Regions from separate parts of the Streptomyces sp. NPDC031100 genome, predicted to be linked through region 1. Evidence: riboswitches for the same ligand, from Rfam matches in the RefSeq annotation. Region 1 holds a riboswitch; each other region holds the start of a gene.
What was found. A riboswitch is a leader RNA that binds a small molecule or an ion and turns the genes downstream of it on or off. The one in region 1 is predicted to bind cobalamin.
Positions count from the first base shown of each region.

Region 1 (6,906 bases):
CAGCGTCGCGATGTGCGGCAGCGGGCGGCTCATGAGTGGCCCTTCACTTGGTGTAGTTGTAGACGGTCGCGCGGGACACGCCGAGCAGGTCCGCGATGGCCTGTGCGGCGTCACGTGAATCGAAGTAGCCGTCCCCGTGCAGCTGCCGCACGAGCGCCTTCTTGGCCTCCCGGCCCAGTGACCTCGGGGTTCCCCCGCGTTCCGCGGCGAGCGCCTCGACCGCCTGACGCAGTTCGCGGGCGTTGCGGTCACGCAGTGCCTCCAGCGGCCGGTCGCGGTGCTCGGTGTCGGTGGCGACGAGGTTGGACAGGGCGAGCGTGACCGGTGACAGCACGGAGACGTCGAGGTTCAGGCACAGGGCCGCGATGTACTCGCCGGCGCCGTTCTTGATGCCGATCGACGTGCTCTTGGCCGGGCGGCCGTCGGGGAACTGGTTGGGGTAGTTCTGGATGACGCTGGGGTACTCCGGGTCGGCGATGCGGGCCAGGCCCAACTCCGTTGCGGAATCCCCGACTTGGCGGCCGGAGAGGTTGTTCTCGATCGCCCGGATCGCGTGCTGCGGGTCGCGCAGGTCGTGCAGCACCACCTCGCACAGGCCCGGGAACATCCGGCCCAGGGCAACGGCGATCTTCTCCGTCTCACGGATGAGATGCTCGTCCGCCTCGGCCTCAACGGTACGCATGACCTGGCCCTCCCGCCCCCGCCCACCCATTCTCGACTACTTTTCCAACTCTAGACAGAAAGGCTAAGCGGTTACGTCGTCGCGGTCCAGTAGCCGGAGGACGAACCTCTCATCCCGCCGTCAACCCCAGCGGAGCGAAGGCGCCGAAGGTCGGCGGCACGTCCAGCCCGTGGCAGGCGCCGAGAGCGTCGCCGTCGGCGGGTGCGGACCAGGTGAGTTCGTACAGGTGGGCCCGGCCGCCGCCGGCCGTGCGGGCCTCGGCCAGATACACCGACGGCATCCGGAACAGCCAGTCGGACGACGACGGGTGAGAAGGGCGTCGGACTGAGGGCGACCTTGCCCCAGCGGTGGGCGTGTTCGCGCATCCGGGGGGCTCAGCGCGGTCCCCGCCTCGGGCAGTTTGCGTCCGGCGGAGCCTGCGCGTACGGGATGCCCCGGAAGACCGAGACTTCGTCCTCCCGCCGACCGCGAACCGCACCGCCCGTCGTCACAACCTCTGGAAACCCGCTCGTGCGCGTGCTCATTGATGACTCCTCAGGGGATCCGCGCCTGGTGCACGCCTATTGACACTCGACTGTCCCGATCCGAGACTCACGGCCAGCAAAGTGAACCATATTTCACCTGGCGAACAGCCACAGGCCGCTCCTGTCCCGCTCCCCCCGTCTCCGATTCGACCCCGTCTCCGAGGACGCAGATGAACTCCTCCCTCACGTCCCCCGCACCCCGTCCCCCGCACACGTTCCGCACCGTGGTCCCGGTCATCGCCCTGTGCTGGCTGGCCGTGTTCTTCGACGGCATGGACGTCACCATTTACGGCGCCGTCATGCCGCACATGCTCGACGACTCCGGTCTCGGCCTGACCCCGGCCGACGCGGGCACCATCGGCAGCTGGACCACGTTCGGCATGCTGATCGGCGCCCTCACCGCCGGAAACCTCACCGACTGGCTCGGCCGCCGGCTGTTGCTCGTCGCCAGCGTGTCGCTCTTCTCCGTCGGCTCGGCGATCTGCGCCCTGGCCCCGGGCGTGGGCCTGTTCGGGGCCGGCCGGTTCGTCGCCGGCCTCGGCCTCGGCGGGCTGATGCCGCTGTGCCTGGCCCTGGTCATGGAGTTCGCACCGCCACGCCGGGCCGCCCTGACCACCGGGCTGCTGATGACCTCGTACCACGTGGGCGGCATGGCCGCCACCGGCCTGGGCCTGACCCTGGCCCCGACGGCGGGCTGGCGCTGGGTGTTCGGGGCGGGCGTCCTGCCCGCCGTGGTCGCCGTGCCGCTGCTGCTCGCCCTGCTGCCCGAGTCGCCCGGCGTGCTGCTCGCGCGCGGCGACCGGGAGCAGGCAGAGGGCGTCGCCGACCGGTACGGTCTGCCCCGGCCCACCGCCGTCGCCGCGCCGGCCGCCGGGGCCAGGGGCCGCCTGGCCGCCGTACGCGCGCTGTTCCACCCCGAGGCGCGGTGGGCGACCCCGCTGTTGTGGCTGGCCTCGTTCTGCGGACTGCTCCTCGTGTACGGCGTGAGCACCTGGCTGCCGCAGATGATGCGCGCCTCCGGCTACGGGCTGAACTCCTCCGTCAGCTTTCTGCTCGTCATCAACGCGGGCGGCATCGTCGGCCTGCTGATCGCGGGCCGCGCCGCCGACAGGTTCGGAGCGGTCCGGGTGTCGGCGATCTGGTTCGTGCTGACCGCCGCCGGGGCGCTGCTGCTCGAGACTCGCCTCCCGCTGGGCGTCACGTACGCCGTCGTCGCGGTCACCGGTGTGTGGCTGTTCAGCGCGCAGGTCATGGTCTACGCCGCCACCAGCACCGTCTACCGCGACGGCGAGCGTGCGGCGGGTCTGGGCTGGGTCACCGGTGTCGGCCGGACCGGCGCCGTCGTGGGCCCCTGGCTGATCGGCGCGCTGGCCGACAGCGGCAACGAGAGCTGGGGCTTCACCACCTTCGCCCTGGCCGGCCTGGTGGGCGCGCTCGCCATCGCCCTCGTACCGCTTGCCCGGCGGACCGGCCGGAGCGCCGCCCCGGCCTCGGTTCCCCTGGCTGCCGGCGCGTCCGAGGGCTGACGAGCGGCAGGCCGTCCGGCGGATCACCTCCGCTGGGCGGCCGGTCGGATGGGAGCGTTGGCGGCGCCGTATCCGCGGTAGCCGCCGGTGCGCTGCGCGAGTTCGAAGAAGACGTGGCCTACCGTCTCCGTGTGGCAGTGCCGGAACTCGCGGCCGTGCTCGTCCCGGTCGTAGAGGATGCCGAGTGCGCGGTACACGTCTCCGCCTCGTCCTCCCGGAGTTCGTACCGCGCCCGCCGGTCGTCGTAGTAATTGGCCGGAACCCGCAGCAGGTTGGCGCCTGCCGCTTCGGCAGCTGCGCACCGCCGCGACGATGTCGTCCACGGCGAAGGCCACGTGCTGGGCGCGGGTGCCGGGTTCGTCCGTCGGGCTCGGGGCAAGCCCAGCGCGGTGCGGTGGAAGAGGAGAACACCTCGGTGCCGTCGGGCGCAGCGACCGGCTCCGCGCAGACGCGCCGCTCGCTGCGGGGTTGGGGCAGGCTGGGGGCAAGCAGGGCCTCGGCACGGCGGGCGCCGTGCCAGACGTCGACGGCGGCGTTCTTCACCGGCTTGCAGGTGTCGGCGTCGATCACCTTGAGGGTGCACTGGTTGTTCGCCCCGTCCGAATCGTGGAGTGACGCCCCGGCTGCGCACGACACCCTTTAGGCTTGCCGGTGCAGCTGGTTCGCCCCGTCCGCCAGGCGGGATGCGTCGCAAGAGGGAACCCGGTGGGAATCCGGGACTGCCCCGCAGCGGTGAGCAGGAACGACCGCCGTCATACGCACTGGGCCCGACGTACGGGGCCTGGGAAGCGACGGCCAGTAGGTGTCCTCCTCGAAAGAGGACGTGCCCGCGAGTCCGAAGACCTGCCAACTGCCCGCGTGCGAAGCACTCGTGCGCGGACATCCCGGTGACCTCTAGGGCGGGTCGGCGTGCACACCGAACGGACGGCTCCGGCCGTTGCCGTCCGGTCCGTCACCCCTTCGCGCTCTCGTCCCGTCCCCGGGATCTCAGGGATTCATCTCGCGAAGGAGATCTCCGTGACCACCAAGTCCGCAGCCGCGGCAGCACGGGCCACCGTGTACGGCTACCCCCGTCAGGGACAGCACCGGGAACTGAAGAAGGCGATCGAGGGCTACTGGAAGGGCCGCGTCACCGCCGACGCCCTGCGCGTCACCGCCGCCGAGCTGCGCCGCACCCACTGGCGGCAGCTGGCGGACGCCGGCATCGACGAAGTGCCGACCGGCGACTTCTCGTACTACGACCACGTGCTCGACACCACCGTCATGATCGGCGCGATCCCCGCACGCCACCGGAACGCCGTCGCCGCCGACCCACTGGCCGGATACTTCGCGATGGCCCGCGGCACGCAGGACGCGGCGCCGCTGGAGATGACCAAGTGGTTCGACACCAACTACCACTACCTGGTTCCGGAGCTGGGCCCGGACACGGTGTTCACAGCCGACGCCTCGAAGCAGGTCGCAGAACTCAGGGAAGCCCTGGCCCTGGGAGTCACGGCCCGACCCGTCCTCGTGGGCCCGGTCACCTACCTCCTGCTCGCCAAGCCCGCGCCGGGCGTGGCCGCCGACTTCGACCCGCTCACCCTCCTCGACCGGCTGCTTCCGGTGTACGCCGAGGTCCTCGCCGACCTGCACGCGGCAGGCGCGGAGTGGGTCCAGCTGGACGAACCCGCCCTCGTCCAGGACCGCACCCCGGCCGAGGTGAACGCCGCGGCCCGCGCCTACCGCGATCTCGGCGCCGGCACCGACCGGCCCAGGCTGCTGGTCGCCTCCTACTTCGGCCGGCTCGGCCAGGCCCTGCCGGTGTTGGCCAAGGCGCCGGTGGACGGACTCGCGCTGGACTTCACCGAGGCGGCCGCCGCCAACCTGGACGCACTCGCGGCCGCCGGCGGGCTGCCCGGCAAGCGCCTGGTCGCCGGTGTCGTCAACGGCCGCAACATCTGGGTCAACGACCTTCAAAAGTCCCTCGCCATGCTCGGCACCCTGCTCGGCCTGGCCGACCGGGTCGACGTCTCGGCCTCCTGCTCCCTGCTGCACGTCCCGCTCGACGCCTCGGCGGAGCGGGACATCGAGCCGCAGATCCGACGCTGGCTCGCGTTCGCCCGGCAGAAGACGAGCGAGATCGTCACCCTGGCCCACGGACTCACCCGCGGCCCGGACTCCATCGCCGCCGAACTGTCCGCCAACCGCGCCGACCTCGCCTCCCGGGCAGCCTCCCCCATCACGCGCGACCCGGCCGTCCGGGCCCGCACCGCCGCCGTCACCGACGCGGACGCCCGCCGCTCCCAGCCGTACCCCGAGCGGTCCGCGGCCCAGCGCGCCCACCTGCGGCTGCCGCTGCTGCCCACGACGACCATCGGCTCCTTCCCGCAGACCGGCGAACTGCGCACCGCGCGCGCCGACTTGAGGGCCGGGCGGATCGACACGGCCGGATACGAGGAGCGTGTCAGGGCGGAGATCCAGGAGGTGATCGCCTTCCAGGAGCAGGCCGGCCTGGACGTCCTGGTGCACGGCGAGGCCGAACGCAACGACATGGTCCAGTACTTCGCCGAACAGCTCACCGGCTACCTCGCCACCCAGCACGGCTGGGTCCAGTCCTACGGCACCCGTCACGTGCGCCCGCCGATCCTCGCCGGCGACATCTCCCGCCCCGAACCGATGACGGTGCGCTGGACGACGTACGCCCAGTCCCGCACCGACCGCCCGGTCAAGGGCATGCTCACCGGCCCGGTCACCATGCTCGCCTGGTCGTTCGTCCGTGACGACCAGCCGCTCGCCGACACCGCGCGCCAGGTGGCCCTCGCCCTGCGCGACGAGGTCGACGACCTGGAGGCGGCGGGCACCTCGGTGATCCAGGTGGACGAACCCGCGCTGCGCGAGACGCTGCCACTGCGAGCCGCCGACCGACCCGCCTACCTGGAGTGGGCCACGACAGCCTTCCGGCTCACCACCAGCGGGGTCCGCCCGGACACCCAGATCCACACCCACATGTGCTACGCCGAGTTCGGCGACATCGTCCAGGCCATCGACGACCTCGACGCGGACGTCATCAGCCTGGAGGCGGCCCGCTCCCACATGCAGGTCGCCCGCGAACTCGCCGCCTACGGCTACCCGCGCGAGGCGGGACCGGGTGTGTACGACATCCACTCACCGCGCGTGCCCGGCGCCGACGAGACGGCCGAACTCCTGCGCCTCGGCCTCAAGGCCATCCCCGCCGAACGCCTGTGGGTCAACCCCGACTGCGGGCTCAAGACGCGCGGCTGGCCCGAGGTGAGGGCCTCCCTGGAGAACCTGGTCGCCGCGGCACGGGCGGTGCGCACGGAGCTGTAGCGGGCGCTCCGTGCACGCCCGCCCCGGCCGTGATGACCGGGGCGGGCGCGCAGCGCTTCCGGCCTGCCCGTACCGTCGTACGCACCCGTCCAGGACACCCCCGCCCCGTGGCGGAGGCAGGAGGAGCAACCGCGTGACCAGCCGCGTCACCTTCATCGCACCCGCGACCACCCCCGCGCTGCGGCGGGCCCGCTTCGACGCCGGCGACTCGATCGAGGACGGCGCGGCGGCCCGGGCCCGGTCGGCGGCCGGGTCCCTGCGCGCCGCCGACCGGGCCCTCACCTCCCCCGGCGTGCGCTGCCGGGAGACGGCCTCCGCACTCGGCCTCACCGCCTCGGCGGTCCCGGAACTCGCGGGCCTGGACGTGGGCCGCTGGCGGGGGCGGACACTGGACGAGGTCGGCGCCGCCGAGCCGGAAGCGGTGGCCCACTGGCTGGCCGATCCGGGGGCCGCCCCGCACGGCGGGGAGTCGGTACGGGAGTTGTGTGCGCGGGTCGCGCGGTGGCTGGACGCGAGTGGTCCGGCGGACGGCAGGACGGTCGCCGTGGTGGAGCCGGAGGTGGTGCGGGCCGTCGTCGTGCACGTGCTGGGCGCGCCCGAGGCCGCGTTCTGGCGCGTCGACGTCCGCCCGCTCACGGCAACGGACGTCACCGGCCGGTCCGGGCGCTGGAACCTGCGCATCGGACAGGACCTCGACCGGTCGGGCGCCATCGACTGACATCGGTCGGCACGACGACGGCTCAGGGGGTCTCGCCCCGGTGGCGCCGCTCGGTCCGGGGCGGAAACTGCCCGTCCGGACGCGGCGGTCGGGGGCTTCGGGTGCGGCAGCGGACGGGTGCGGCGTCCC
Region 1 is NZ_JBVIGN010000015.1:243,013-249,918, forward strand. Features, by position in the region: gene ACZ5DS_RS35115 (DSD1 family PLP-dependent enzyme) at 1-33, opposite strand, end outside; gene ACZ5DS_RS35120 (helix-turn-helix transcriptional regulator) at 44-682, opposite strand; partial or broken gene ACZ5DS_RS35125 (carboxylesterase/lipase family protein) at 807-980, opposite strand; gene ACZ5DS_RS35130 (MFS transporter) at 1,377-2,732, shown strand; gene ACZ5DS_RS35135 (hypothetical protein) at 2,756-2,929, opposite strand; cobalamin riboswitch at 3,374-3,597, shown strand; gene metE (5-methyltetrahydropteroyltriglutamate--homocysteine S-methyltransferase) at 3,750-6,059, shown strand; gene ACZ5DS_RS35145 (histidine phosphatase family protein) at 6,193-6,777, shown strand.

Region 2 (6,906 bases), on a different contig from region 1:
ATGGGAAGCAGTCACCGCCGTCGTCCCCGTCGCCGCTGCCGGGCCGAGGCGCACGGCCGCGGGCGTGGCCTTGGGAGCGGCTTCGGTGGCCGTCGTCTACCTGGGGCTGGCCACGGTCCAGCGGCTGGCCCCCGGGGCACCGGCAGCCCAGGACTCGGTTTCCGCACCGGTGCGCTGGGTGCTCGCCGGTGCGACGGCTGCCGTACTGACCTCTTACTGCTTCACCAACGTGCGCACCGCCGCCCGGATCGCCACGCGCCTGCGCCCCGGCGAGCGGAGCCCCTCCGAACGAGGCCCCGCCAAGGCCGTCATCGCGGCCGTCGGCACCGCATGCTGCGCCTTCGCCTGTGCGGGGACGGCTCGGGACGGTGCCGTCCCCCTTCTGCTGCTGGGGCCGGCTGCGGCCGCACTGATCGGCTACGCCCTGGCAGCCGCCGCTGCCGTGCGCTGCGGCGGGCCGCTACTGCGGTGCGCCGGAGCCTCGGTACTGCTCGTGCTCACGGGCATGGCGGTCCTCGCCGTGCCTTTCCTGCTCGGTGAATGAGTGATGGCCATGCACTTAGGCAGCTGCAACGGTGTGGCCGCGACCTCGGTCACGCTGCTTCTGCCGGCCCTTCCGGCCTCCTTGGCCGAGACGCGGCGCGTCACCCGCCGATTCCTCGCCGCATGTGTCCTGTCGGTCTCGCTGTCGGTCTCGCCTCTGAGATGTACGCCCAGCAGACCGGCGCTTTCGCCCTGAGCCTTCACGACTCCGGCCGATGGCAGCCGCGCACCGCCCTTGGCATGGGTGCCGCCTGTACACCCTCATACCCCCTCCCCACGCCCCGCCAACGCCTACGACGGCGATGAGCCCCCCTCCCCTGCACGCCTTCTCCGAGGAGACATCATGATCGCCCCCACAATCGAGTCTGAAGTCCGCAGCTACTGCAGGAACTGGCCGGTGGTGTTCGACCAGGGGCGCGGCAGCCGCATGTTCGATCGCGACGGCCGCGTCTATCTGGACTTCTTCGCTGGTGCCAGCGCCCTGAACTACGGTCACAACCACCCCGTGCTCAAACGGGCGCTGCTCGACTACCTCGAGAAGGACGGGGTGACCCACAGCCTGGACATGTTGACCGCCGCCAAGGAGGACTTCCTCACCGAGTTCGCGGCGCGGGTGCTCGGCCCGCGCCGACTGGACTACCGGGTACAGTTCCCCGGCCCCACCGGGACCAACAGCGTGGAGGCCGCGCTCAAGCTGGCCCGCAAGGTGACGGGGCGTCAGACGATCGTCGCCTTCACCGGTGCCTTCCACGGCATGTCGCTGGGTTCACTGGCCGCTACGGGAAACGCCGCCAAGCGCGCGGGTGCCGGCGTTCCGCTCGGACACACCTTGCGCATCCCCTACGACGGGTTCGCCGGAGGCCAGGTGTCCGGGCTGAAGCTGCTGGACAGCATGCTTGCCGACAGCAGCAGCGGCCTGGATCTCCCCGCAGCCGTCATCGTGGAGACCGTGCAGGGTGAGGGCGGCGTCAACCCGGCCGGCTCGACCTGGCTCGCCGACCTCGCGGAGCTGTGCAGCCGGCGCGGCATCCTCTTGATCATCGATGACATTCAGATGGGCTGCGGCCGCACGGGGCCCTTCTTCAGCTTCGAGGCCGCCGGGATCACGCCGGACATCGTCTGCCTGTCCAAGTCCATCAGCGGATACGGCCTGCCGATGTCCCTCACGCTCTTCCGCACCGAGTTGGACGTATGGCAACCGGGCGAGCACAACGGCACGTTCCGCGGCAACAACCCGGCATTCGTGACGGCGGCCGCCGCCCTGCGGGAGTTCTGGGCGGACAGCACCCTGGAGAAGCGGACCCAGGAACGGGCCCTCCTGTTCGAGGAGAGGCTGGGCGAGCTCGCCGATCGGCACGCGGCGCATGTGGCGGAGTCGCGTGGTCGTGGCCTGGTGTGGGGTCTGGCCTTCCGGGAGCCGAGCATGGCCCGGCAGGTCGCTGACGGGGCATTCGCCCGGGGGCTCCTGGTGGAGACGTCGGGCTCCTACGACGAGGTGGTGAAGCTCATGCCGGCCCTGACCTCCACGGACGAAGAACTGACCGAGGGGCTCGGCATCCTGCAGGACTCGGTGGCGTCAGCCGTGGGTGCCTGAGCGCGCACCCGGAGCCGTCGGCGGGGCTGTCACTGGAGCCCCGCCGCGGCTCCTACCGGAGGGGCGGACCGTGTCCCGTACGGTTCCGTCGGCCGTTTTCACCGCGATCACCGTCAAGGGCCCCCGTGACCACCTCGACCGTTGTCCACGCGTAGGCCGGTGATCCGTGCAGCGTGATGACGACCTTGTCCCCGGACAGCGGGCGGTACTCACTGCGGAGCGGTCGAGTCCTCGCCTCCGCGTGGCGCGATGTGGAAGTCGAAGCCGAGTGTTCCCGGGTCGAGGGCCGTTGCCCCGCCGTCGACGGTGAGCACGGCACCGTTGACGTACGACGCGGCGGGGGAGAGCAGCCAGCCGATCGCCTCCGCGATCTCGCGCGGGTCACCCGGTCGTCCCATGGGCAGCAGCCGGGTGGCCTCTTCGTAGGCGGCCTCCACGCCCCCGTCCCGCAGGTCTGCCTCCTCCACGAAGCGCGCCATGCGTCGGTCGGCCATCTCGGTTCGTACCCAGCCGGGGCACACGATGTTGGCCCGCACCCCCTGACGCCCGTAGTCGACGGCGACGGAACGGCAGAGCTGGAGCAGGGCGGCCTTGGAGGTGGCGTACGGGGCGTTGCCCGCGCCGTTGCGCAGCGCGGACACCGATGCGACGGCGACCACCGCACCCCTGGACTCCAGCAGGTGCGGGATCGCCGCGCGCAGGAGCAGCAGCGGACCGGTGAGGTTGGTGCGCATCACTTCGTCCCAGTCGGCCGAGGACAGGTCACCGACGGCTCCTCCGCGTCCGATTCCTGCGTTGAGCACGAGTCCGTCGAGCCGTCCGTAGGAGTCCAGAGCCGCTCGCACGAGACCCTCGGCCGCATCGGGGTCCCCGACGTCCGAGGGATACGCCAGGACCCCGGTCTCGTGCGCGAGGCGTTGCAGGGGCTCGGGGCGGCGGCCGGAGACGACCACCTGGTGGCCACCCTCACGCAACAGCCGGGCCGTGGCCTCCCCGATGCCCGTGCCCCCGCCGGTCACGACGACAACCCGCTGATCCGCCACTGTGGTCAAGCTCCTTCACCGAGGTCACCTGGAGCATCCGACTCTAGGACCGACGGCTCCAGCGCTGACGACTTCCAGCCAGGGTCAGGGCCCACGGGTCGCTGGTCGCGCCCGCATGACGGCGTCTCGTCCGCGATGGGATGATGATCGGCGACAAGGCGACGGCGATCCGAGGAAGCCGGTGTGAATCCGGCGCGGTCCCGCCACTGTGATCGGTGAGCGAGTTCCGACAGGCCACTGCCCGCGTGGGGCGGGAAGGCCGGGACGAGCGACGACCCGAGAGCCAGGAGACTCACGCGGTCGCCTCCTCGACGGACACCGGGGCGGATCTCCCCGGGGGAGGGGTGGTGCGGCATGCCCGAGAGGCCGGCCGGAGAGAGGTTCGGTGACGAGGTGGTTGCGGAGGGGGCCGGCCGCCCGGTGCCGTGCCGTGTCGTCGTGTGCCGGGACTGCTGCTGCGGCAGTCCCAAGGTGATCGGCGTCGATCACGCGGCGCAGACCGCGCGTCTGCGGGCACAGGTGCCCGTGCGCATCTCCGCCTGCCTCGACGTGTGCGAGCAGGCCAACGTCATCGTCGTACAGCCTTCCGCGGCCGGCCGGGCCGCCGGTGGCCGGCCGGTATGGCTGGGGCTGGTCAACGACCCCGACGCGACGGAGGACATCACGGACTGGGTACGCGCGGGCGGCCCAGGTGTCGCACCCCTGCCGGAGATCCTCGGCCTCTACACCTTCACACCGCCGCGGCTCGCTGCGGCCTCCCGGGAGCGGCGCGGCGTCGACGGCCTTCGCTGAGAACAGGCCGGATCTTCGCCGAGAACGGGCTGACGGGACTGGGTATTTGCCGAGAGGAAGATCACGCCAAGGGGGTGCGGTCTTGGCCAGGCAGGCGGCGCGCGGTACGGTCTGTCCGATATTGACGACGGCGAGACGGAAGCCGGTGGGAATCCGGCACGGTCGCGCCACTGTATGCGAGACACCCCAAGGGCGTTTCGTGAGTCAGACCCGTGGCCGTCGTCCTGTGCACCACCGAGATGGGACGCGAACTCCCAGAGGAGGTTCTGCCATGGCGCAGACCGTCGCCCAGCCGACAGCCACCACCCCCGTCGTTCCCGCCACGTTGCCGCTGAAGGCGATAGCTCCCTGGGCTGTCTTCTTCGGCATCCTGATGCTCGTCCTGCTCTACTTCGTCGGCGCCGAGCAGGGCGTCACCTCCGTGTTCAGCGGCACGGACGTCCACGAGTGGGTGCACGACGCCCGTCACCTGCTCGGTTTCCCCTGCCACTGAGGCGGGGGACGCCGCACACCCATGAACTCCGCAACGGTAAGAAACCTCCTCGTGCGGGGCATGCTCGCCGGCCTTGCGGCCGGTGTGCTCGCCCTGGTCGCCGCCTACTTCCTCGGTGAGCCGAACGTCGACAGCGCGATCAGCTTCGAGGAAGCCCACTCCCACGAGCACGGGATGGAAGTCGTCTCCCGCTCCCTGCAGTCCACCGCCGGTCTCGCCACCGGTGTCCTCGTCTACGGGGTCGCCTTCGGCGGCATCGCGGCGCTCGCGTACTGCTTCGCGCTCGGCCGGGTGGGCCGCTTCAGCCCGCGGGCGACCGCGCTGCTGCTGTCCGGCTGCGCGCTCCTGGCCGTGTACGTCGTCCCGTTCCTGAAGTACCCGGCCAATCCGCCGTCGGTCGGCAACCCCGACACCCTCGGCAAGCGGACCGCCCTGTACTTCCTGATGATGCTGCTCAGCGTGCTCCTGGCGGTCGCCGCCACCATCCTGGGCAAGCGGCTCGCGCCCGCACTGGGCACCTGGTACGCCACCGTCGTCGCGGTGGCCGCCTTCGCCCTCGTGATCGGCCTGGCCTATGCGTTCCTGCCGGTCGTCAACGAGGTGCCGAAGGGCTTCCCGGCCACCCTGTTGTGGCGCTTCCGCCTCTCCGCCCTGGCCATCCAGACCGTCCTGTGGGGCGGCTTCGGGCTGCTCTTCGGGGAGTTGGCCGAGCGTCAGCTGAATCCCAAGCCCGCGACCGCCGCGTCCGGACGGACGGTTCCCGCCTCCAACTGAACCGTTTCGGGACACGAAAGGGCCCCTCGGAACCGGCGGATTCAAGGGGTCGTCGCAACACGCGGTGAGTTGATCAAGCCGCGAGCAGTTTAGACAGACGCTCGGCTGGGGTTTCCCAGCCGAGCGTTTTGCGTGGGCGACTGTTGAGTTCTGCTGCGACGGCGTCGAGGTGTTCGGGGGTGTGCACGGACAGGTCGGTGCCCTTGGGGAAGTACTGCCGCAGCAGGCCGTTGGTGTTTTCGTTGGAGCCGCGCTGCCAGGGGCTGGCGGGGTCGCAGAAGTAGGCCGGGACGTCGGTGGCGATGCTGAAGGCGTGGTGGGCGGCCATTTCGGGGCCCTGGTCCCAGGTCAGGGACCGCTTCAGGTGCGGTGGGAGGGTCTGGACCGCGTCTGCCAGTGCTGTGCGGACGGCCGGGGCGCTGTGGTCGGTGGGCAGGTGGACGAGCAGCAGGTAGCGGGTACTGCGTTCGACCAGGGTGGCGATGGCGGAGCGGGAGTTGCGGCCGACGATGAGGTCGCCTTCCCAGTGGCCGGGGACGGCCCGGTCGGCTGCTTCGGCGGGCCGTTCGCTGATCATCACCATGGGGTGGGAGAAGCGCGGCTGACGCTTGGCGGCGTGCGACGGTTTCTCAACTCCCAGGTCACGCCACGCCCGGAGTTCAGCCATCCGTGTCACCGGCGGGCACGACCACGGGCCTCCCGAAGCCCCCCGAACGCCCGTCCGTACGGGGGACGTGTCCGTGTGTCGCCCGCCGGGCCGCAGCGCGCTGGACGACGATCCCGTCGTGTCCACGCTGCCCGCCCTGCGCACCCGCGGCCTCATGGCCCTCGCCGCCACGGCCGCCTTCGTCGTCCCGTCCGTTCTCCTCGCTCCCCCGGCCTCCGCCGCCGTGTCCAACGGCGGATTCGAGACCGGCACCCTCGCCGGCTGGGCTTCGGCCGGCACGACCGCTGTGGTCGCCTCCGGCGCGCACAGCGGTACGTACGCCGCACGCGTCGGAGGAACCAGCCCCACCAACGGCGACTCCTCCATCACCCAGACCTTCGACGCGCTCACGGGAGAGAACCAGCTGTCCTTCTGGTACAACGTCAGCTGCCCCGACACCCTGACCTACGACTGGGCGACGGCCACGCTCAGGGACAACACCACCGGCGTCACCACGACCGTCCTGCCGAGGACCTGCACCAACGGGCAGGGCTGGCAGCCGGTGACCACCCCGGTCACCCCGGGCCACAACTACACGCTCCGCCTGGTCAGCCACGACGACAACTACCCGGGCGACCCCACCTTCACCCGCTACGACGACGTCCAGCTCACCGCCGCTCCCACTCTGACCCAGATCGACACCGACCCCTTCACCAACACCAGCAGCCAGCATGCCACCGTGGTGGAGCCCGACACGTTCGCCGCCGGCAACACGGTCATCACCGTTGCCCAGAACGGCCGTTTCTTCAACGGCGGTGCCTCCGGCCTCGGTTGGGCCAGATCGGCCGACGGCGGCACCACCTGGACGCACGGCACCATCCCCGGCATCACCGTCTACCAGGGCGGCGCCTTCTCCCGGGTCTCCGACCCCTCGGTCGTCTACGACGCCCGGCACGGCACCTGGCTGGCCGCCGGACTCGCCCTCAACTCGACCTCCAGCGGCGTCATCGGCGCCGGAGTC
Region 2 is NZ_JBVIGN010000002.1:264,331-271,236, forward strand. Features, by position in the region: gene ACZ5DS_RS05430 (amino acid:polyamine antiporter) at 1-544, shown strand, start outside; gene ectB (diaminobutyrate--2-oxoglutarate transaminase) at 887-2,137, shown strand; gene ACZ5DS_RS05440 (SDR family NAD(P)-dependent oxidoreductase) at 2,347-3,180, opposite strand; cobalamin riboswitch at 3,352-3,474, shown strand; gene ACZ5DS_RS05445 ((2Fe-2S) ferredoxin domain-containing protein) at 3,535-3,972, shown strand; cobalamin riboswitch at 4,063-4,208, shown strand; gene ACZ5DS_RS05450 (CbtB domain-containing protein) at 4,244-4,465, shown strand; gene ACZ5DS_RS05455 (CbtA family protein) at 4,487-5,239, shown strand; partial or broken gene ACZ5DS_RS05460 (IS30 family transposase) at 5,313-5,852, opposite strand; gene ACZ5DS_RS05465 (hypothetical protein) at 6,025-6,906, shown strand, end outside.
Region 2: it holds a riboswitch for cobalamin, as region 1 does, so the genes downstream of both, ACZ5DS_RS05450 (CbtB domain-containing protein) here and metE (5-methyltetrahydropteroyltriglutamate--homocysteine S-methyltransferase) in region 1, are expected to answer to the same signal.

Region 3 (6,906 bases), on a different contig from region 1:
GGCAGGGCCTTCGACCAGGTCGGTCAGCTCGACCGGCACCTTCACCGGCGCGCCCGGCTCGGCCAGCAGCTCTTTCTCGACGAGCCCGAAATGGGCCGCCAGTGAGGCCCGCAGCCCCGGCAGCGCGTTCGCCTGCCCGCCCCACACCTGGGAGGCGCGCAGCACGGCGAGGACCAGGTTCACGCGCGGCTCGGCGACCGGGCCGCCGCCGAGGATGTGCAGGCCGTCACGGATCTGCACGTCCTTGATCTCGCACAGATAGCCGTCGATGTGCATGACGAACTCGTCGAAGTCGTCGTCCTCCGGCTGCTCGTCCACATGCAGGTCGTGGTGCAGCTCGGCCGCCTTGACCAGCGTCCAGATCTGCGCCCGCACGGCCGGGGCCTTCGCCGGGTCCAGGTCGGAGACGAGTGCGTACTCGTCCAGCAGCTGCTCCAGCTTGGCCAGGTCGCCGTAGGTGTCGGCACGCGCCATCGGCGGTACGAGGTGGTCGACCACCGTGGCGTGCCCGCGCCGCTTGGCCTGGGTGCCCTCGCCGGGGTCGTTGACGATGAACGGGTAGACGAGCGGCAGGTCACCGAGGACGGCGTCCGGCGCACACCCGCGCGACAGCCCCAGCCCCTTGCCCGGCAGCCACTCCATCGTGCCGTGCTTGCCCATGTGCACGATCGCGTCGGCGCCGAAACTGTTCTCCAGCCAGCGGTAGGCCGCCATGTAGTGGTGCGAGGGCGGCATGTCGGGGTCGTGGTAGATCGCGATCGGGTTCTCGCCGAAGCCGCGCGGCGGCTGGATCATCACGACGACGTTCCCGAACTGCAGGGAGGCCAGGACGATGTCCTCGCCGTCCACGTACAGGCTGCCCGGCGGCTCGCCCCACGCTTCCAGCATCGCGTCCCGCAGCTCGGGGTCGAGCTTCTCGAACCAGGCCCGGTAGTCGGCGAGCGGCACCCGCGCGGGCGCTGCGGCCAGCTGGTCCTCCGTCAGCCACTCCACGTCGTGCCCGCCGGCCTCGATGAGCCGGTGGATCAACTCGTCGCCGTTGTCGGGGTAGTCGGTGAGTCCGTAGCCGGCTTCCTTCAGGGCGTCCAGGACGCGCACCGCCGAGGCGGGGGTGTCGAGGCCGACGGCGTTGCCGACGCGCGAGTGCTTGGTCGGGTACGCGGTGAAGACGAGCGCGAGCTTCTTGTCGGCGTTCGCCTTGTGCTTGAGCCGGGCGTGCCGTACGGCGATCCCGGCCACCCGCCCGGCTCGCTCCGGGTCGGCGACGTACACCGGGACCTCGTCCGGGCCCTGCTCCTTGAAGGAGAACGGCACGGTGATCAGCCGGCCGTCGAACTCCGGGATCGCCACCTGCATCGCCGCGTCCATGGGGGACAGGGCCGCGTCGGACTCCTCCCAGGCATTCTTGGAGGAGGTCAGGCAGAGGCCCTGCAGAACGGGCACGTCGAGGTCGGCGAGGGCCCCGATGTCCCAGGCCTCCTCGTCGCCGCCCGCCGAGGCCTGCGAGGCATGCGTACCGCCGGCCGCGAGGACGGTGGCGACCAGGGCGTCGGCCCGGCCCAGCAGCTCGTACAGCCCGGCGTCCGCACCGCGCAGCGAACCGCAGTACACGGGAAGCGCGTTGGCACCCTGCGCCTCGATCGCCGCGCACAGCGTGTCCACGAAGGCGGTGTTGCCGCTCAGCTCGTGCGCCCGGTAGAAGAGCACGCCGACGGTGGGGCGGCCGTCCCGGATCCCGTACGAGCCGTGCACCCCGTACTCCGGCATCTTCCGGGGCTCCTCGAACCCCTCGCCGGTCAGCAGCACGGTGTCGGACAGGAACCGGGCCAGCTCGGTCAGGTTGTCGGGCCCGCCCTCGACCAGGTACTTCAGGGCCTCCGCCACGACACCCGCCGGGACGGAGGACTCGGCCATCAGCTCGGCGTCCGGCACGGCCTCGCCGCCCAGCAGCACGGTCGGCACACCGGACGCCCGCAGCGCGGCCAGCCCGTCCTCCCAGGCACGCTTGCCGCCCAGCAGCCGTACGACGGCGATGTCCGCGCCCTCGACAAGGCCGGGCAGCTCGCCGGCCACGTCGACCCGGGTCGGATTGCCGATCCGGTACGCCGCGCCGGAGGCCCGGGCCGCCAGCAGATCGGTGTCGGCGGTCGACAACAACAACACTGTGCTCATGCAGGCGCTCCCGGTGGAATGAAAGGCAGTCCTTGCGGCGCGCCCGACTCGATGAGCCGCCAGAGCGCGTCGGTGTCCGCGTGCTGTTCGATCAGGTCGCCGAGCCGGTCGAGCTGCTCCTCGCGCAGCGCGGCGAACGAGGTGTCGGGGGCCGGCACGAAGCGGCGGCCCGCGGCGGCGGCCACCTCGCGCAGGAAGGCCCGCCGGAAACCGTCCGACTCCAGGGAGCCGTGCCAGTGCGTGCCCCAGGTCTGGCCGACCCGGCAGCCGTCCAGGAAGGCTTCGCCGCCGGTTACTTCGGCGACTCCGTGATGGATCTCGTACCCCTCGACGTGCTCGCCGAGGGCTTCCCCGGTCGGCCGGGTGAGGGTCTTCTCGCGGGCGAACCGCACGCGCACCGGGAGTACCCCGAGGCCCCGCACCTGACCGGCGCGCGACTCGACCTCGTCCTCGATGTGTTCGCCGAGGATCTGGAAGCCGCCGCAGATGCCGAGGACCGGGCGTCCTTCCGCGGCCCTTCTGACGAGGGCGTCCGCGAGCCCCCGCTCCCGCAGCCACGCGAGGGCCTTGACCGTCCCCCGAGTCCCCGGGATCACCACGAGGTCCGCGTCCGCCAGCTCCTCCGGCCGGTCCACGAACCGCACCACGACACCCGGTTCGGCGGCGAGTGCGTCCACGTCGGTGAAGTTGGACATGAGCGGGATGGCGCACACCGCCACCCGCAGCACGTCCTCGCCGACCGGCGGGGCGGTGTTCGACTCGCGTACCGTCCCACGGAGGGAGACTCGCAGTCCGTCCTCCTCGTCGATGCCGAGCCCGTGCTGGAAGGGCAGGACGCCGTACGTGTGCCGCCCGGTGAGCCCGTGCAGCATGTCCAACCCCGGCTCCAGCAGAGTGACGTCGCCGCGGAACTTGTTCACCAGGAAGCCGGCCACCAGCTCCTGGTCCTCGGGCGAGAGCAGGGCGACCGTCCCGAAGAAGGAGGCGAAGACGCCGCCGCGGTCGATGTCGCCGACGACAAGCACAGGGAGCCGGGCGTTCCGCGCGATCCCCATGTTCACGATGTCGGTCCGCCGCAGATTGATCTCCGCGGGCGAACCGGCCCCCTCACAGATCACCGCGTCATACGTGCCCCGCAACTCGGCGAGACACTCCAGCACGGTGCCGAGGAGCTGCTGCTGGCGCCCCCCGTGATACCCGCGTGCGCTCAGCTCGCCCACGGGCTTCCCGAGCAGCACCACTTGACTGCTCTGTTCCCCACCGGGCTTGAGCAGCACGGGATTCATCAGCGCGGTCGGCTCGACCCGGCAGGCCTGGGCCTGCATCGCCTGCGCCCGCCCGATCTCGGCACCCTCGCGCGTGACGAAGGAGTTGAGGGACATGTTCTGCGCCTTGAAGGGCGCCACCTTCACGCCCTGGCGCACCAGCCACCGGCAGATCCCGGCCGTCACGACGCTCTTGCCGGCGTCGGAGGTGGTGCCGGCGACGAGGAGACCACCGTTCACTTCCCACGTCCCTTCACGAGTCGGCGCGCAGCGAGCGTGACGCCGAGCGCGAGCAGGCCGACGCGGCGGGAGAGCCGTACCGCCCGGTCGATGTCGGTGACCCGGACGGCCCGTCCGGCGCCCCCGCCCAGCACGGGCCGGTGTTCGACGCGCCCGCCGTAGGAGAGCGTCCCGCCCAGCCGCACGCCGAGGGCACCCGCGAACGAGGCTTCGACGGGCCCGGCGTTGGGGCTCGGATGCTTGCGTGCGTCGGCCCGCCAGGCGCGCACGGCGCCGCGGGGGTCGGGGCCGGCCGCGGCGGCGAGTACGGCGGTCAGCCGCGCCCCCGGCCACCCCGCGACGTCGTCCAGCCGGGCCGAGGCCCAGCCGTAGCGGCGGTGGCGGGCCGACTTGTGCCCCACCATCGCGTCCAGGGTGTTGACGGCCCGGAACCCGAGCAGCCCGGGCACCCCGCCCACGGCACCCCACACCAGCGCGCCCACGACGGCGTCGGAGGTGTTCTCGGCGACGGACTCCACGACCGCCCGGGCGATCCCGTCGGCGTCGAGGGCCTGCGGATCCCGTCCGCACAGATGCGGCAGCCGCGCCCGTGCGGCCTCGACGTCCCCGGCCTCCAGGGCGCGTCCGACGGTCCGCGCCTCCCTCGCGAGCGAAGTGCCCCCGACCACGGCCCAGGTGGCGGCGGCGGTCAGCGCGACGGAGGCGACAGGGGAGCGGCGCACGGCGCGTTCGGCGGCGGCGCCCAGAGCGACGGCTCCGCCGGCGCACACGGCGGTGTGCAGCGCACCCCAGCCGCGGTGGTCGTGCCACAGTGCGCGTTCCACGGCTGCGGCCGTCCGCCCGAACACGGCGACCGGATGCCCCCGGCGAGGGTCACCGAGGAGCAGGTCGCCGAGAAGGCCGGCGGCGGCGCCGTACGCGTAGGAGCGATCGGCACCCATCGGCTCAGCCGGCCGTGGGGGCAGGCAGGGCCCGGTTACTGAACCTCGAACGGCAGCCGCGCATGGCGATATGTCCTCACTCAGGGTGTCCGCGCCCTGGTTCGACGAGACCGGCGGTGAGAGTTCCTGGCTCCCGGGATTCCTTCCCCGGTGACAGTGGCGGGACCGCGCCGGATTCGCACCGGCTTCCTCTCCTGCCGCCGTACATGGCGTGGGCAGTCCACCACGCCCCCGGAAGGGCCGTCAACTTGCCTTTGACCTGGGACGCCGGACTGTGCTGAGGCCCACACCGCGGCTGTTTCGGGCGGGGTGGAACGGCCCTGTGGGACCCCGTCCCGGACACACGTCCGCCCTGCCGGTCGGCTGAACACGCCGGACCGGCAGGGCGGATGCGGAGGATGTGCGCTCGGGCGTCAGGCCTTCGCCACGATCAGATGGATCCCGTACGCCACCGCGGCCGCACAGGCGGCGAAGCAGACGTACGCGCTCGTCACGGCCAGCGCCGCGGAGTTGCCCTGGGCCGCGGCCTTCTCCCGGCGGGCGAGCGCGGTGACGCCGAGGGTGAACAGGGCCACCAGGCCCATGGTCACGGCGAGGCTGACGCCGAAGACGGAGCCGAGGGCCGCCCAGTCGATCTTCATGGGGATGCTTCCTTCAGAGTCCGGGTTCGGGGTCAGACCGTGGCGGCCGGCGGGGTCGCCGGAGCCGGTTCGGCGGCGGTCTGGGCCGGGATGGTGGCCGTGAGGTCCTCGGTGACGGTGCCCGCGGGGGGCGGGGTCACCGCGGCGATGGCGGTGGTCACCACGCCGGCCGGCTCGGCGGTGCCGTCGACGGCGTTGACGTTGGTGTGGTCGACGACCTCGCGGCGGGAGATCTTCCAGATCGCGGCGCTGGCGCCGACCAGGAAGACGGCGACGAGTGCGGTGCCCCAGTCACCCAGGTCCGTGACGGACTCGGCGCCCGCGCCGACCAGCGCGGCGGCCGGGAGGGTCAGCGCCCAGGCGACGAACATGCGGGTCGCGGTGGACCAGCGGACCACACCGCCCTTGCGGCCCAGGCCCGCACCCATCACCGAGCCGGAGACGACGTGGGTGGTGGAGAGGGAGAAGCCGAGGTGGGAGGAGGCCAGGATGGCCGTGGCCGCGCTGGTCTGGGCGGCGAAGCCCTGGCGCGGCTCCAGGTCGGTCAGGCCCTTGCCCATGGTGCGGATGATGCGCCAGCCGCCGATGTAGGTGCCTAGCGCGATGGCCAGACCCGCGGAGAGGATGACCCAGGTGGGAGGGTTGGAGCCGGGGGCGAGGGAGCCGCCGGCGACCAGGGCGAGGGTGATGATGCCCATCGTCTTCTGGGCGTCGTTGGTGCCGTGGGCGAGGGAGACCAGGCCGGCGGAGGCGATCTGGCCGGCGCGGTAGCCCTTGCGGGTGGCCTCGCTGTCGGCGTTCTTGTCGATGCCGTAGGAGAACCGGGTGGCGAGCATCGCCGCGAGACCGGCCACGATCGGGGCGGCGACCGCCGGGAGCAGCACCTTGGTGACGAGCACGTCACCGTGGACGGCACCGAAGCCTGCGGAGGCGACGGTGGCGCCGACCAGGCCGCCCATCAGGGCGTGCGAGGAGCTGGAGGGCAGTCCCACCAGCCAGGTCAGCAGGTTCCAGAGGATCGCGCCGACCAAGGCGGCGAATATGACCTCGGGACGTATGCCGGTCTCGTCGACGAGACCCTTGGAGATCGTGTTGGCGACCTCCACGGAGAGGAAAGCTCCCACAAGGTTGAGGGCGGCGGACATGGCCACCGCGATCTTGGGCTTGAGGGCGCCGGTCGAGATGGTCGTGGCCATCGCGTTGGCGGTGTCGTGGAAACCGTTCGTGAAATCAAACGCGAGTGCGGTTACCACCACAATCGCGAGGATCAGCGAGAAGCTTTCCATTTACCCAGGCAATCGTTAGAGGTCATCGGCCGTTGGACCGTAGGCAACCTGGATGAACGGAAGGTGAACTGGGGCGGGCGTCAGGGTGTCGTCAACGGGGGATTGGGATTGCCTTCAGGGTCGACGCCCCAAGCGCCCCTTGGCTACCGGCCCCGCGCGAAGGCCCGCAGCCGGCTCGGCGGCCCCTCGAAGAGATTCTGGTCACCCGGCAGGCCGCCCTCGGTGCCGTACTGCCAGAAGGTCCAGTCCGACCAGCCGCCCGGCAGCGACCCCGGGTCCGATGTGCCGTGCCGGGCGATCCACAAGGGGTGGTCCGAGGCGAAGGCGCGGCTGTTGCCCGTGCAGGCCTTCCACCAGCGGG
Region 3 is NZ_JBVIGN010000001.1:62,740-69,645, reverse strand. Features, by position in the region: gene cobN (cobaltochelatase subunit CobN) at 1-2,172, opposite strand, end outside; gene ACZ5DS_RS00340 (cobyric acid synthase) at 2,169-3,677, opposite strand; gene ACZ5DS_RS00335 (cobalamin biosynthesis protein) at 3,674-4,618, opposite strand; cobalamin riboswitch at 4,720-4,858, opposite strand; gene ACZ5DS_RS00330 (hypothetical protein) at 5,032-5,259, opposite strand; gene ACZ5DS_RS00325 (inorganic phosphate transporter) at 5,292-6,545, opposite strand; gene ACZ5DS_RS00320 (lysozyme) at 6,689-6,906, opposite strand, start outside.
Region 3: it holds a riboswitch for cobalamin, as region 1 does, so the genes downstream of both, ACZ5DS_RS00335 (cobalamin biosynthesis protein) here and metE (5-methyltetrahydropteroyltriglutamate--homocysteine S-methyltransferase) in region 1, are expected to answer to the same signal.